Regions from separate parts of the Kitasatospora sp. NEAU-69 genome, predicted to be linked through region 3. Evidence: riboswitches for the same ligand, from Rfam matches in the RefSeq annotation. Region 3 holds a riboswitch; each other region holds the start of a gene.

Region 1 (3,199 bases), on a different contig from region 3:
GCGTCGTGGCGGACGCCGTGGTGGACGCCGTGGTGGACGCCGTGGCAGGCCGACGCTCCGGCTCGGTCATGCCGCCGCGACCGGCTTCGGCTGGACCGGGGCGGGCGCCGGCGCGGGCGCCACAGCGGTCTCGGTGCGCGGGTTGAGCAGACGCTCCGCCATCGGCCCGAAGACGAGGCCGAGGCAGGCCCAGAGCAGCAACTGCGCGGCCACCGAGTAGAAGCGGAAGCTGAACAGCGTGTCGGCGGGGAACCCGGGATAGACGATGGTGCCCCTGGCGTCGGCCAGCGGCAGCGGCGTCTCCGTCGCGTGGTGCCCGAACTCGCTCACGTTGTCCGAGAGTTCACCGAGCGAGGGAAGCAGCGCCATGATCGTGCCGAGCACCAGCACGTAGCCGGCCCCGGCCAGCAGGGCGGCGTTCCAGTTGCCGAAGCGGGCCTGCAGGCGCTTGCCCAGCCAGACGGCGGCGACCAGGAAGACCACCGAGCAGAGCACCATGCCCAGGTACAGATTGCCCCGGTCGCGGATCGTGTCGGGGTGGCCGATCGACGGCGGGTTCGCCGGGTACTTGATGAACGGCACGAAGTACAGGCCGAGGAAGCCGCCGAGCGCCACCAGCATCGCCAGGGTGCGCGGCCGCAGCTTGCCGACCCGGCCCAGGCAGACGGTGTACGCGACCGCGAACAGCGCGCCCATCGCCATGCCGAAGAACACCATGCCGACGCCGATGCCGATGTTGGCCTGGACGGTGCGGCTGAAGATGTCGGGGCCGGCGTCGGCGACCGGCGCCCCGGCGGCCTTGTCCAGCGCCTCCTGCGCGGCGTCGCGGCCGCTCTCGTAGGCGATGGCCGCGTTGATCTGCGGTTCGGCGAAGATTCGTGCGAAAACGAACGCGAGCAGGCCGGCCACTGCGCCGGCGATCACGCCGCGCAGGATGAGTCTCTTTTCCATGTTCTTGGTTCTGTCCGTACTCCGGTTCGTCAGTGGCAGGGGAAGCCGAGGAAGTGCCGGGAGTCGTGCACGAACTCGTGGATGTGCATGTCCTTGCCGAAGACGGAGTAGGCGCCCTGGTCAACGCCGATGAAGTAGTACACCGCGAGGGCGATCAGCGCGGTGCCGACCAGCCAGAGAACCGCCCGCGACACCGGCATGACGACCGGGGTGGGAATGGCGGCAGGATTGGACAGACTGCTCACAGTTGGAGCCTCCTTCAGGGGATCGTGCGTCCCACAGGTGATTTGGAGCGCGGTGATGGCGTCGTATCTGACTGACGAACCGCCCGGGGGCCGTTCGCTCACAGTGGCGCGACCGTGCTGGAGTCTCACCAGCTTCCCTACGCCATCACTACCTGGGGAAGGTTAGGGCCCTGCCGATGAGCCGTCAATCGCCTCCGTTCGCAACCTTGGTCCGGGCAGGCACCGCCGTGGCGCGGGGCTCAATGTCGGTGGGCGCATTTAGGCTCGGTTTTGGCCATGGAGTCCGACGTGAGGGACGTGAGTGTCATGTCGCGTGTTCGAGTGCACAATTTCAGCGTGTCGCTGGACGGCTTCGCCGCCGGGGCGGGACAGGGGCTGGAGACCCCGTTCGGGCATGCCGGGACTCGGCTGGTCGAGTGGTTCTTCGAGACCCGCGCCTTCAACGAGATGAACGGCAAGGCCGGCGGCCGCAGCGGTGTCGACAGCGCCCTCGCCTCGACCTGGGGGCCCGGGATCGGGGCGGAGATCATGGGCCGCAACAAGTTCGGTCCGCAGCGCGGCCCGTGGACCGACGAGGAGTGGAAGGGCTGGTGGGGAGCGAACCCGCCGTTCCACACCCCGGTGTTCGTGCTGACGCACCACCCGCGCCCGCCCGTGGAGATGGAGGGCGGCACGGTCTTCCACTTCATCGACGCCACGCCGCAGGAGGCGCTGCGGCAGGCCCGCGAGGCCGCGGGCGGCCTCGATGTGCGGATCGGCGGGGGCGCGGCCACGGTCAGGCAGTTCCTCGCGGAGGACCTGGTCGACCACCTCCACGTCTCCCTGGTCCCGATCGTCCTCGGCCGCGGTGAGCGGCTGTGGGACGGACTGGAAGGGCTGGAGCAGCGGTTCCAGGTCGAGTCGGTGACGACACCCAGCGGCATCACCCATCTGACCTTCACCCGCCCGTAGCTCCGCCTCGGCGACGGATCGCGGTCACCCACACTGCCCTGCACTGCCCTTGTATGCAAATTTATTTGCATCTACTCTGGGCGGCGCAGGAGCTGTTGCATGGCTCCGGCTGATCTCTGTGGGGAGTGTGGGCTACGTGACGATGCATTCGGCGACCTTGGCCATCAACGAGACGCTCCAGGCCCGCCGGGCCGCGGGGCAGAAGGTGCTGCACCTGGGGTTCGGCGAGGCAGGCCTGCCGGTGCCGGATTCGGTTGCCGAGGTGCTCGCCGGTGCGGCCGGACGCAACGGCTACGGGCCGGTGGTCGGATCCTTGGCTGCTCGGGAGGCCGCGGCCGGCTGGTTCTCCCGGCGAGGCCTGCCGACCCGTCCCGACCAGGTGATCTTCGCGCCGGGCAGCAAGCCGTTGCTGTTCGCTCTGCTCCTGGCGCTGCCCGGGGACGTCGTGCTGCCGTGCCCGTCATGGGTGAGCTACGCGGCCCAGGCGTCGCTGGCGGCGAAGCGGACCATCGGGGTTCCGATCCCGGCCGAGGCCGGCGGCGTGCCGGATCCGCAGCTGCTGGAACAGGCTCTGGAGGAGGCGCGGGCGACCGGTGCCCGGCCGGGAATTCTCGTGCTGACCGTGCCCGACAACCCGACCGGCACGGTGGCGCGCGTGGAGCACGTGCGCGAGGTGTGCGCGATCGCCGAGAGGTGGGGGCTGGCGGTGATCGCGGACGAGATCTACGCCGACCTCGTCCATGACGGCCGGATGCCGCACGCCACGGATTTCCTGCCGCAGCGCACGGTGGTGACCACCGGGCTGAGCAAGTCGATGGCCCTGGGCGGCTGGCGGATCGGCATGGCCCGAGTGCCTCAGGGTGCCTGGGGGCAGAGCCTGATGGGCGACCTGGTCGGGGTGGCCAGTGAGATCTGGTCGAGCCTGGCCGCGCCCATGCAGGCGGTGGCCGCTCATGTGCTGCAGGACCCGGCGGAGCTGGTGACCCACGTCGCGCGGTCACGGGTGGCGACCAGCCTGCTGTACGGGGAGTCGGTCGCCGAGCGCCGGCAGG
Region 2 (3,199 bases), on a different contig from region 3:
CCCGGCGCTTGGCCTGGGTGCCCTCGCCCGGGTCGTTGACCAGGAACGGGTAGATCAGCGGCAGGTCGCCGAGCGCGGCGTCCGGGCCGCAGTCGGCGGAGAGCGCGGCGGTCTTGCCGGGCAGCCACTCCAGGTTGCCGTGCTTGCCGAGGTGCACCACCGCGTCGGCGCCGAAGCCGCCGTCGGCCTGGGCGGCCGCGATCCAGCGGTAGGCGGCCAGGTAGTGGTGCGAGGGCGGCAGGTCCGGGTCGTGGTAGATGGCGACCGGGTTGGCGCCGAAGCCGCGCGGCGGCTGGACCAGCACGAGCAGGTTGCCGGCCCGCATCGCGGCGAGCACGATGTCGCCGTCCGGGTTCTGGCTGCGGTCCACGTACAGCTCGCCCGGGGCCGGGCCCCAGTGCTCCTCGACGTCGCCGCGCAGGCCCTCGGGCAGCGTCGCGTACCAGCGGCGGTAGTCGGCGGCCGGGATCCGGACGGGGTTGCGGGCCAGCTGGTCCTCGGTGAGCCAGTCCTGGTCGTAACCGCCGGCCTCGATCAGCGCCTTGATCAGCGCGTCGCCCTCGTGCTCGCCCTCCACCGGCTCCATGCCGGGGAAGCCCTCGCCGAGGTCCCAGCCCTCGTCGCGCAGGCGGCGCAGCAGGCGGGCCGCGCTCGCGGGGGTGTCCAGGCCCACCGCGTTGCCGACCCGGGCGTGCTTGGTCGGGTACGCGGACAGCACCAGCGCCAACCGCCGCTCGGCGGCCGGGATGTGCCGCAGCCTGGCGTGCCGCACCGCGATCCCGGCGACCCGGGCGGCGCGCTCGGGGTCGGCCGCGTAGACCGTCAGGCCGTCCTCGTCGAGCTCCTTGAAGGAGAACGGGACGGTGATCAGCCGGCCGTCGAACTCCGGGACGGCGACCTGGGTCGCGGTGTCCAGCGGGGAGAGGCCGTCGTCGCTGGACTCCCACTGCTCGCGCGACCAGGTCAGGCAGAGCGCCTGCAGGATCGGCCGGTCGAGCGCGGCCAGTGCGCCGGCGTCCCAGGCCTCCTCGTCGCCGCCGGCCTGTGCCTCGGCGGGGCGGGTGCCGCCGGCGGCCAGCACGGTGGTCACGATCGCGTCGGCGGCGCCGAGTTCGGCGAGCAGCTCGGCGGGCGCGCCGCGCAGCGAGGAGCAGTAGAACGGGCGGGCCTGGCCGCCGGCGTCCTCGATCGCCGCGCAGAGCGTGTCCACGAACGCGGTGTTGCCGCTCATGTGGTGCGCGCGGTAGTAGAGGACCGCGACGGACGGGCCCTCGGTGCGGCGCGGCGTGCGCTCCAGCGGACCCCAGTCGGGCGCCGAGGCGGGCGGCGCGAAGCCGTGGCCGGTGAGCAGCACGGTGTCGGAGAGGAAGGCGGCGAGCTCGGCCAGGTTCGCCGGGCCGCCGTGCGCGAGGTAGGCGTGCGCCTCGGCGGCGAGGCCGGCCGGGACGGTGGACAGCTCCATCAGCTGCGCGTCCGGGGCCTGCTCACCGCTCAGCACGATCACCGGGCGTGGGCCGGCCAGCAGCGCGTCCAGGCCCTCCTGCCAGGCGCGGCGGCCGCCGAGCAGCCGGACCACCACCAGGTCGGTGCCCTCGACCAGCGCGGGCAGGTCCTCGGGGGCGAGCCGGGCCGGGTTGCCGAGCCGGTACGGGACCGGGCCGGCGGACGCGCGGGCGGAGAGCAGGTCGGTGTCGGAGGTCGACAGGAGCAGGATCACGCGGCGGCCCTCCCGGCGCGGTGGGCGGTCACGGGCATGGCGATGCACATTCGGCGGGCCTTCCTCGGGGTCCGCGCCCCGATGGGAGTGCCCCCGGCCACAGGCTGGGGGCGCGTGAAGGGACGGCCGGGAGTTCCTGGCTGCCACGGCCGCTGAGCCGTGGTCACAGTGGCGGGACCGCACCGGCTTCGCACCGGTTTCCTCCCCGCGCCGTCACTGGCGTGCACGGGCCGACGGCCCGTCCGGCGACATCTTAGACCGACCGGTAAATGGTGGGTGGGCGGGCGTGCTGCCATGCGCACGGGCCGGGACGCGCGGCCCGCCGTGGCGCACGTCCCGGCCCGGGGGCCTGTCGTCGGGCGGATCACCGCCGGGTGTGGGCTACTTCCAGGTGAGGCCCTTGCCCAGGGTGAACGGGTCGCCCCAGTACTCGGCTCCGGTGACCTTCGTGGAGGCCGACGGGGCGAGCGCGACCGCGCAGCTCGTCGCGGTCTGGCCGGTGGTGAAGCCGCTCGGCAGCGAGTTGTTCGGGCACTTGTCGAACTGGCCGATCATCATCAGGTCCTGGGCCTCGGTGCCGTCCGGCAGCAGCCCCTTGATCTGGGTCACGCTGGAGAAGGACAGGTCGGTGCTGCCGGTGTTCTTGACCGAGAAGTGGATGTAGTACGGGACCTTGCCGGCCGCCTGGTCACCGAGCTTGAGCGCGGTGAGGTCGGCCGGGCTGCCGGCCTCGATCGAGGTGACGGTCAGCGCGATGGTGCCCTTCGTGCTGCCGTAGGTGAACGGGAACTGGGCCGGCTGGCCGATCTTGAAGGTCTGGCCGGCCTTGGCGTCCGTGCCGCTTCCGCCGGTCGCGGCGCCGGTGCCGCCGGCGCTCTTGCTTGCCGCCGGGCTGGTCGGCGCGCCGGTCGGCGCCGCCGCACCGGTCGGTGCGAGCGGCGATGCTGCGGCGGACTTGCTCGGTGCGGCTGCGGCTGCGGACGTGCCGGCCGTGCTCGGTCCGGTGGTCTCGTCGGGCCCGCAGGCGGTCATGGCCAGCGAGCCGATCGCGGCCAGCGTGACGAATCCGAGCATGGTTGTGCGTGCGCCGAATGCGCTCATGTCGTGCTCCCCCGTTGTTCAGCGGATCACCACGCGGTGATCGTGTGACGGCCGCCCTCTGATGGCGCGGCAGCGAACGACCGTACCAGTCCCGTCTGTCCCTTCTGTCACTTGTGACCCCGCTGTAGCAGCAGTGGTACGCAGTCGGGTCATGTCGCTGGAGACGCGGATCACGCTTCTTGCGGGGCATACGTCCGGTCGGATCATCGGTATGCTCGCGGCCATGTCACCCTCACCCGCCTCCTCCGAGCCTGCCCCCGTCCGGGCTGGTCGGGGGCGTGACGACGCCTGCCCGGGCGCGCTGCGGCTGCATGCCGCCGACGACGGGGCGCTGGCCCGGGTCCGGGTGCCCGGCGGTCTGCTGGCGGCGGATCAGGCGCT
Region 3 (3,199 bases):
GGCGAGCTGCGCCTGGGCAAGAAGGTCGAGGTGTTCCACGCGACCGAGCTCGCCGACAGCGAGAAGCCCGAGGTGCTGCGCGCCTACCTGCGGCGCTGGAAGTTCGAGGTCGGCGTCTTCTTCCAGGGCGTGGACGCCAACGCCTCCGAGGCCGAGCTGCTCCGGATCGCCCCCGGCTACCCGGTCTTCCGGCTCGCCGAGCACTGAGCCGCGCTCCCGCCTCGCCCTCCCACCTCGCCGCCGCACCGGACCCCGTTCAGGACCCCTCCCGACCCCGTTCAGGACCCCTCCCGACCGTCCACGAACCACGGCTTTGGCAGACTGTCCCGATGAGCATCCTCATCCGCGCCGCACGTGCAGAAGATCTCGACCCCGCGGGCGAGGTCACCGTCGAGGCCTTCGTCGGCGACGGCCACACCGACCCCGAGTCCCCCTACATCGCGCTGCTGCGCGACACCGCCCGCCGGGCCGCCGAGGCCGAGCTGCTGGTCGCCGTCGATCCGGCGGACCTCTCGCACGGCCCGTCCGGCCGGGTGCTGGGCTGTGTGACCTTCGCGGTCGGCGGCACCGAGTGGGCCGACATAGCGACGCCCGAGGAGGGCGAGATCCGGATGCTGGCCGCCGCAGCAGCAGCCCGCGGGCGCGGCGTCGGCGAGGCGCTGGTCCGGGCCTGCATCGCGCGGGCCCGCGAGCTCGAACTGGCCGGGATGGCCTTCTCCACCCGGCCCGGGATGACGGCGGCGCACCGGATCTACGAGCGGGTGGGCTTCCGCCGCGCGCCCGAGCGCGACTGGTACCCGCGGCCCGAGATCGACCTGCTCGTCTACGCGATGGCCTTCTGACAGCCCAGCCCCGACGCACCCCGACGCCACCCCGCAACACGCCGACCGGCGCCCCCGCCGGCCCCCGTCACACCGCTGCCGCACCCCTGCCGTACCCCCACCCCGCGCCCCCGCCGACACGCCGATCCGACATGCCGTCAGGCCCTGTGTGGGGCGGCTCGTGCGCACGCGGAGGCGTCACCGTTGCAGCTCCGTCACGAGTCTGACACGCCCTGCCACACAACATGTGGTGCTTCATCTTCGAGGCACCACTAGATGTATGCTCTCTCTCGCTGTCGATGCAGGGGAACCCGGTGCGAACCCGGGACTGCCCCGCAGCGGTGAGCGGGCCCGCCCACAGGCATTTCCGAGGCTTAGCAAGGCCTCCCAGGGCGTCCCCGCCAGTCCGAGTACCTGCCGACGGTGTGCCACCGGCTTCCCCGCAGAGGCCCTATCGCACGTATGTCAGTCCGGGCCTCGCGGGTGGGCTCAGGGACGCCGCCGTCGCACGCCACCACTGGTTGGCGTGCGCGCTGCTGCCCTGCTCCGCTCGCGCCGGTCCGGTGCTCCGCCGCCCTCCCTCGGGTCGGCGGAGTTGCCCCGTCCGCCGCGTCGCCAGGAGAGAGCGCCTTGACCACCGCTGCCTCAGCCACCCTGCCCACCCAGGGATCCAGCACCTCCCCCGCCTCCAAGTCCGACCCCGGGTCGGCGCTGCTGCGGCTGCTGACGGACCTGAGCTGCGACCTCCCCCAGGCCGACCCCGGCCACGTGGCCGCCGCCGCGCTGCGCGGCCGCAACGCCGGCTCCGACTTCGCCGAGCTGCGCGGGCTGGCCATGGAAGCCGCCGCCTCGATGATCGCCGAGGACCCGCAGTACTCGAAGCTGGCCGCCCGCCTGCTCGCCCAGGAGATCTCGGACGAGGCCGACAGCCAGGGCGCCACCTCCTTCGCCGCCTCGATCGCGGTCGGCCACGCCGAGGGCCTGATCGGCGACACCACCGCCGACTTCGTCGCCAAGCACGCCGCCGCGCTCGACGCGCTGATCGACCCGGACGGCGACGGCCGGTTCGAGTACTTCGGCCTGCGCACCGTGCAGTCCCGCTACCTGCTGCGCCACCCGATCACCCGCAAGGTGGTCGAGAAGCCGCAGCACTTCCTGCTGCGCGTCGCGAGCGGCCTGGCGGTCGGCGACAGCGAGCAGTCGGTCGCCGAGGTGGCCGAGCTGTACCGCCTGATGAGCCGGCTGGAGTACCTGACCTCCTCGCCGACCCTCTTCAACTCCGGCACCCGGCACCCGCAGATGTCCAGCTGCTACCTGCTGGACTCGCCGCTGGACAACCTGGACTCGATCTACTCCCGCTACGCGCAGATCGCCCGGCTCTCCAAGCACGCCGGCGGCATCGGCCTGTCCTACTCGCGGATCCGCTCGCGCGGCAGCCTGATCCGCGGCACGAACGGCAAGTCCAACGGCATCGTGCCGTTCCTGCGCACGCTGGACTCCTCGGTCGCCGCGGTCAACCAGGGCGGCCGGCGCAAGGGCGCGGCCTGCGTCTACCTGGAGACCTGGCACGCCGACATCGAGGAGTTCCTCGAGCTGCGCGACAACACCGGTGAGGAGGCGCGCCGCACGCACAACCTCAACCTGGCGCACTGGATCCCGGACGAGTTCATGCGCCGGGTGAACGCCAACGCCGACTGGTCGCTCTTCTCCCCGGCCGACGTCCCCGAGCTGGTCGACCTGTGGGGCGAGGAGTTCGACGAGGCGTACCTGAAGGCCGAGGCGGCCGGCAAGGCCGTCCGCAGCATCCCCGCGCAGACGCTCTACGCCCGGATGATGCGCACCCTGGCGCAGACCGGCAACGGCTGGATGACCTTCAAGGACGCCTCCAACCGCGCCGCCAACCAGACCGCGCTGCCCGGCCGCACCGTGCACTCCTCGAACCTGTGCACCGAGATCCTGGAGGTCACCGACGACTCCGAGACCGCGGTCTGCAACCTCGGCTCGGTCAACCTCGGCGCGCACGTCGCCGACGGCGCGTCGGCCGACGACCTGCTGAACGCGCTGGACTGGGAGCGCCTGGACGCCACCGTGCGCACCGCGGTGACCTTCCTCGACCGCGTGGTGGACATCAACTTCTACCCGACCACCGAGGCCGGCACCTCCAACTCCCGCTGGCGCCCGGTCGGCCTGGGCGTGATGGGCCTGCAGGACGTCTTCTTCAAGCTCCGGCTCGACTTCGACTCCGCCGAGGCCCGCAAGCTCTCCACGCTGATCTCCGAGCGGATCATGCTGACCGCGTACGAGCGCTCCAGCGAGCTCGCCGAGCAGTTCGGGCAGCACCCGGCGTACGGCGAGACCCGCGCCGCCCGCGGCCAGCT
Region 4 (3,199 bases), on a different contig from region 3:
CGGCCGCTGGCCGGGGTGCGGGTCAGCGTCACCTCCCGGGCGGCGATCTCGTGCACCCGCAGCGGCGGCTCGTCCTGGCCGGGCTCGGTGCCCTCGGCCCCGGTCCGCAGGGCGAGGTCGGACACCCGGCGGCCGACGATCACGACGACGGCGCCCGCTGCGACGGCGACCGCGGTGGCCGCGACGGCGGCGGTTCCCCAACGCATGGCTCTCCCCTGGGTTGTGGCGGCGCCCCACGCCGGGACGGCACGGAACGACCCCAGTTCACCCCGGGACGCCGCGCCGGGCCACCGGAAGGCAGCCGTCCGGGGCGGGTGGGCTGGTCCGGGACCACGGAACGTCAAGTCCACCGCCCCGGGCCCGGCACGCCCCGAATCCGGCACGCCCCAATCCCGGCACGACCCGGCCCCGGCACGACCCGGCCCCGGCGCGGTCAGACCGGCAGGCCGCCGGTGTCCGCGTTCGCCAGCAGCGCCCAGAACCGCTCCACCGGCGCCCCGGTGCTCACCGCCGCCTCCACGGTCGCCGGGCCGGCCGCTCCCGCCGCTCCCGTCCCGCCCCAGGTCGAGGCGCCCCAGTGCGAGGAGCCCGCCTGGGACTCGCCGTGCAGCGCCGCCAGCACCTGGGAGAGCACCGGCTTCGCCACCGGCACCAGCCGGCCGACCGCCTTCAGCTGCGCCTGCCAGCGCCCGTCCACCGCCTGACGCAGCCGCAGCTCCAGCTCGGCGGCCCGGTCGGTCACCCGCACCAGGTCGCGCAGCGTCAGGCCGAGCTCCTCGATCAGCGCGGCGGTCTCGGTCTCGTCCCCGGTCCAACGGCCGGTCAGCTCGGCGGTGACGTACGTGCGCACGCCGATCCCGATCCGCGCTGCCGCCTGCTCCTGGCTCAGCTCGCGGGCCACCCGGAAGTCGCGCAGGCTCGCCGGGGCGGCGCCCATCAGCTGCGCCACCGGGCACCACAGCGCGCGGGCCAGCGCGATCAGCTCCACCTCGTCGGGGCGCAGCTCGCCCGCCTCCCAGCTGAGCAGATGGCCCGCCAGCAGCCGGACGCCGTTCGCCGCCATCCCCGCCACCACCTGGTCCGGGGTGAGCCCGAGGGCGGCCCGGTGCGTCCGGGCGGCCTGCGGGGAGAACGGGACCGGGGCGGGGACCGGCAGCCTGGTTCTTCGCATGCCCCGACGCTAGGCGCCCGGGCATGGCCCGCCCCACCCGCCGAATGCACGAAGCCGGAGCACCGGCCCCGCAAGGGTGTTGGACGATTCGCTGAGGCCACCCCGCCGAGCAGCGCGGTTACTCGGAGGTAGTGACGGTTTCGCCGGCCCGCCCCCGGTGTGATCCACCAGGCCGGGGTCCGGTTGACGCCCGGTTCCGGCACGTGGTGGGATCCTTGGGCCATACGGAGGCAAGGAGAGGAAGCCGGTGCGAATCCGGCGCGGTCCCGCCACTGTCACCGGGGAGCACGCTCGAAACCATGGTCACGGCCCGCTGCTGACGGCGAGACCGGCCGGCCCCGCCGGCGGGGCCCGAGGGTGTGTCGGCCCCGGGAGCCAGGAGACTCTCGCCCCCGGTTCGTCGATCCAGGGCGCGGACCCTGAGTGAGGACACAGCCAGTCATGCAGCCTGCCCCGACACCTCTGCGCGATGCGCACCCCTGCTCGGCGCATCCTTGCCCAGCGCTCCCCTGCTCTGCGCCCCCTTGCCCAGTGCTCCCCTGCTCCGCGCACCCCTGCGCTGCCCGGTGAGCCGCACCGACCTGACGGCACTCGACTACGCGGCGGGCATGGTGGCCGGCTACGCCGCCGATGCGCGCTTCGGCGACCCGCGCCGCGGCCACCCGGTGGCCGGCTTCGGCACCGCCGCCGCCCGGCTGGAGCGGGTGCTGTGGCGCGACCACCGCGGCGCCGGCGCGCTGCACACCGCGCTCTGCGTGGGCGCGGTGGCGGCCGGCGCAGCCGGACTGGAGTTTGGACTGGAACGGCTGCTGCCGGGCCGGACCGCCCGCTCCGCCCGCTCCGTCGGCGCCGCACTCGCCGGCTGGACCGTGCTCGGCGGCAGCTCGCTCACCCGCGAGGCCCGGACCATCGGCGCCTCGCTCGCGGCCGGCGACCTCGAAGCGGCCCGGCAGCGGCTGCCGCACCTGTGCGGGCGCGACCCGAGCGCGCTCGACGAGCCGCAGATCGCCCGGGCGGTGGTCGAGTCGGTGGCCGAGAACACCGCCGACGCCGTGGTCAACGCGCTGGTCTGGGGTGCGCTCGCGGGCGCCCCTGGGCTGCTCGCGTTCCGCGCCGTCAACACGCTGGACGCGATGGTGGGGCACAAGTCGGTGAAGTACCAGCGGTTCGGCTGGGCCGCCGCCCGGCTGGACGACGTGGCCGGCTGGCCCGGCGCCCGGCTGACCGCGCTGCTCACGGTCGCGGCGGCGGACTCCGCCGCCGCCCGCCGCACCGCGCTGCGGGTCTGGCGGCGGGACGGCTCCGCGCACCCGAGCCCGAACGCCGGCCAGGCCGAGTCGGCCTTCGCCGGCGCGCTCGGCGTGCGCCTCGGCGGTCCGCTGCGCTACGGCGAGAGGGTCGAGCAGCGGCCGGTGCTGGGCGCCGAGCTGCGCCCGGTCGCCGTCTCGGACATCGAACGGGCCTGCCGGCTCTCCCGGCGGGTCGGGCTGCTGGCGCTGGGCACGACGGTCGCGGCGCGCGTCCTGATGCTCCGTCGCCGTGCTGTGAGGGGGAGGAAGATATGAGCAACGCACTGCTGGTCGCCGGCACCACGTCGGACGCCGGCAAGAGCGTGGTGACGGCCGGCATCTGCCGCTGGCTGGTCCGCCAGGGCGTCAGCGTCGCGCCGTTCAAGGCGCAGAACATGTCGCTCAACTCGATGGTCACCATGGACGGCGCGGAGATCGGCCGGGCCCAGGTGATGCAGGCCCAGGCCGCCCGGGTGGAGCCCGAGGCCGCGATGAACCCGGTGCTGCTCAAGCCCGGCGCGGACGGGCGCAGCCAGGTGGTGCTGCTCGGCCGGCCGATCGCCGAGGTCGGCGCGCTGGACTACCGCGAGCGCAAGCCGTACCTGCTGGAGCGCTCGCTGGAGTGCCTGGCCGACCTGCGCCGCCGGTTCGACGTGGTGGTCTGCGAGGGCGCCGGCTCGCCCGCCGAGATCAACCTGCGCGACCGCGACATCGCGAACATGGGCCTGGCCCGGGCCGC

What was found. Region 3 has a riboswitch for cobalamin ahead of AC060L_RS06425 (ribonucleoside-diphosphate reductase subunit alpha). Riboswitches for the same ligand answer to the same signal wherever they lie in the genome.
Region 1: it holds a riboswitch for cobalamin, as region 3 does, so the genes downstream of both, AC060L_RS21060 (CbtB domain-containing protein) here and AC060L_RS06425 (ribonucleoside-diphosphate reductase subunit alpha) in region 3, are expected to answer to the same signal.
Region 2: it holds a riboswitch for cobalamin, as region 3 does, so the genes downstream of both, cobN (cobaltochelatase subunit CobN) here and AC060L_RS06425 (ribonucleoside-diphosphate reductase subunit alpha) in region 3, are expected to answer to the same signal.
Region 4: it holds a riboswitch for cobalamin, as region 3 does, so the genes downstream of both, AC060L_RS32505 (cobalamin biosynthesis protein) here and AC060L_RS06425 (ribonucleoside-diphosphate reductase subunit alpha) in region 3, are expected to answer to the same signal.

What each region holds. Positions count from the first base shown of each region.
Region 1 is NZ_JBWXUE010000017.1:123,082-126,280, reverse strand. It holds gene AC060L_RS21070 ((2Fe-2S)-binding protein) at 1-70, opposite strand, end outside; gene AC060L_RS21065 (CbtA family protein) at 67-951, opposite strand; gene AC060L_RS21060 (CbtB domain-containing protein) at 981-1,196, opposite strand; cobalamin riboswitch at 1,237-1,358, opposite strand; gene AC060L_RS21055 (dihydrofolate reductase family protein) at 1,503-2,147, shown strand; gene AC060L_RS21050 (pyridoxal phosphate-dependent aminotransferase) at 2,290-3,199, shown strand, end outside.
Region 2 is NZ_JBWXUE010000020.1:85,606-88,804, reverse strand. It holds gene cobN (cobaltochelatase subunit CobN) at 1-1,717, opposite strand, end outside; cobalamin riboswitch at 1,829-1,975, opposite strand; gene AC060L_RS22835 (PDZ domain-containing protein) at 2,099-2,818, opposite strand; gene AC060L_RS22830 (hypothetical protein) at 3,042-3,199, shown strand, end outside.
Region 3 is NZ_JBWXUE010000004.1:112,512-115,710, reverse strand. It holds gene AC060L_RS06435 (nitroreductase family deazaflavin-dependent oxidoreductase) at 1-207, shown strand, start outside; gene AC060L_RS06430 (GNAT family N-acetyltransferase) at 330-842, shown strand; cobalamin riboswitch at 1,102-1,257, shown strand; gene AC060L_RS06425 (ribonucleoside-diphosphate reductase subunit alpha) at 1,476-3,199, shown strand, end outside.
Region 4 is NZ_JBWXUE010000041.1:39,868-43,066, reverse strand. It holds gene AC060L_RS32515 (alpha/beta hydrolase) at 1-206, opposite strand, end outside; gene AC060L_RS32510 (helix-turn-helix domain-containing protein) at 434-1,171, opposite strand; cobalamin riboswitch at 1,363-1,577, shown strand; gene AC060L_RS32505 (cobalamin biosynthesis protein) at 1,780-2,736, shown strand; gene AC060L_RS32500 (cobyric acid synthase) at 2,733-3,199, shown strand, end outside.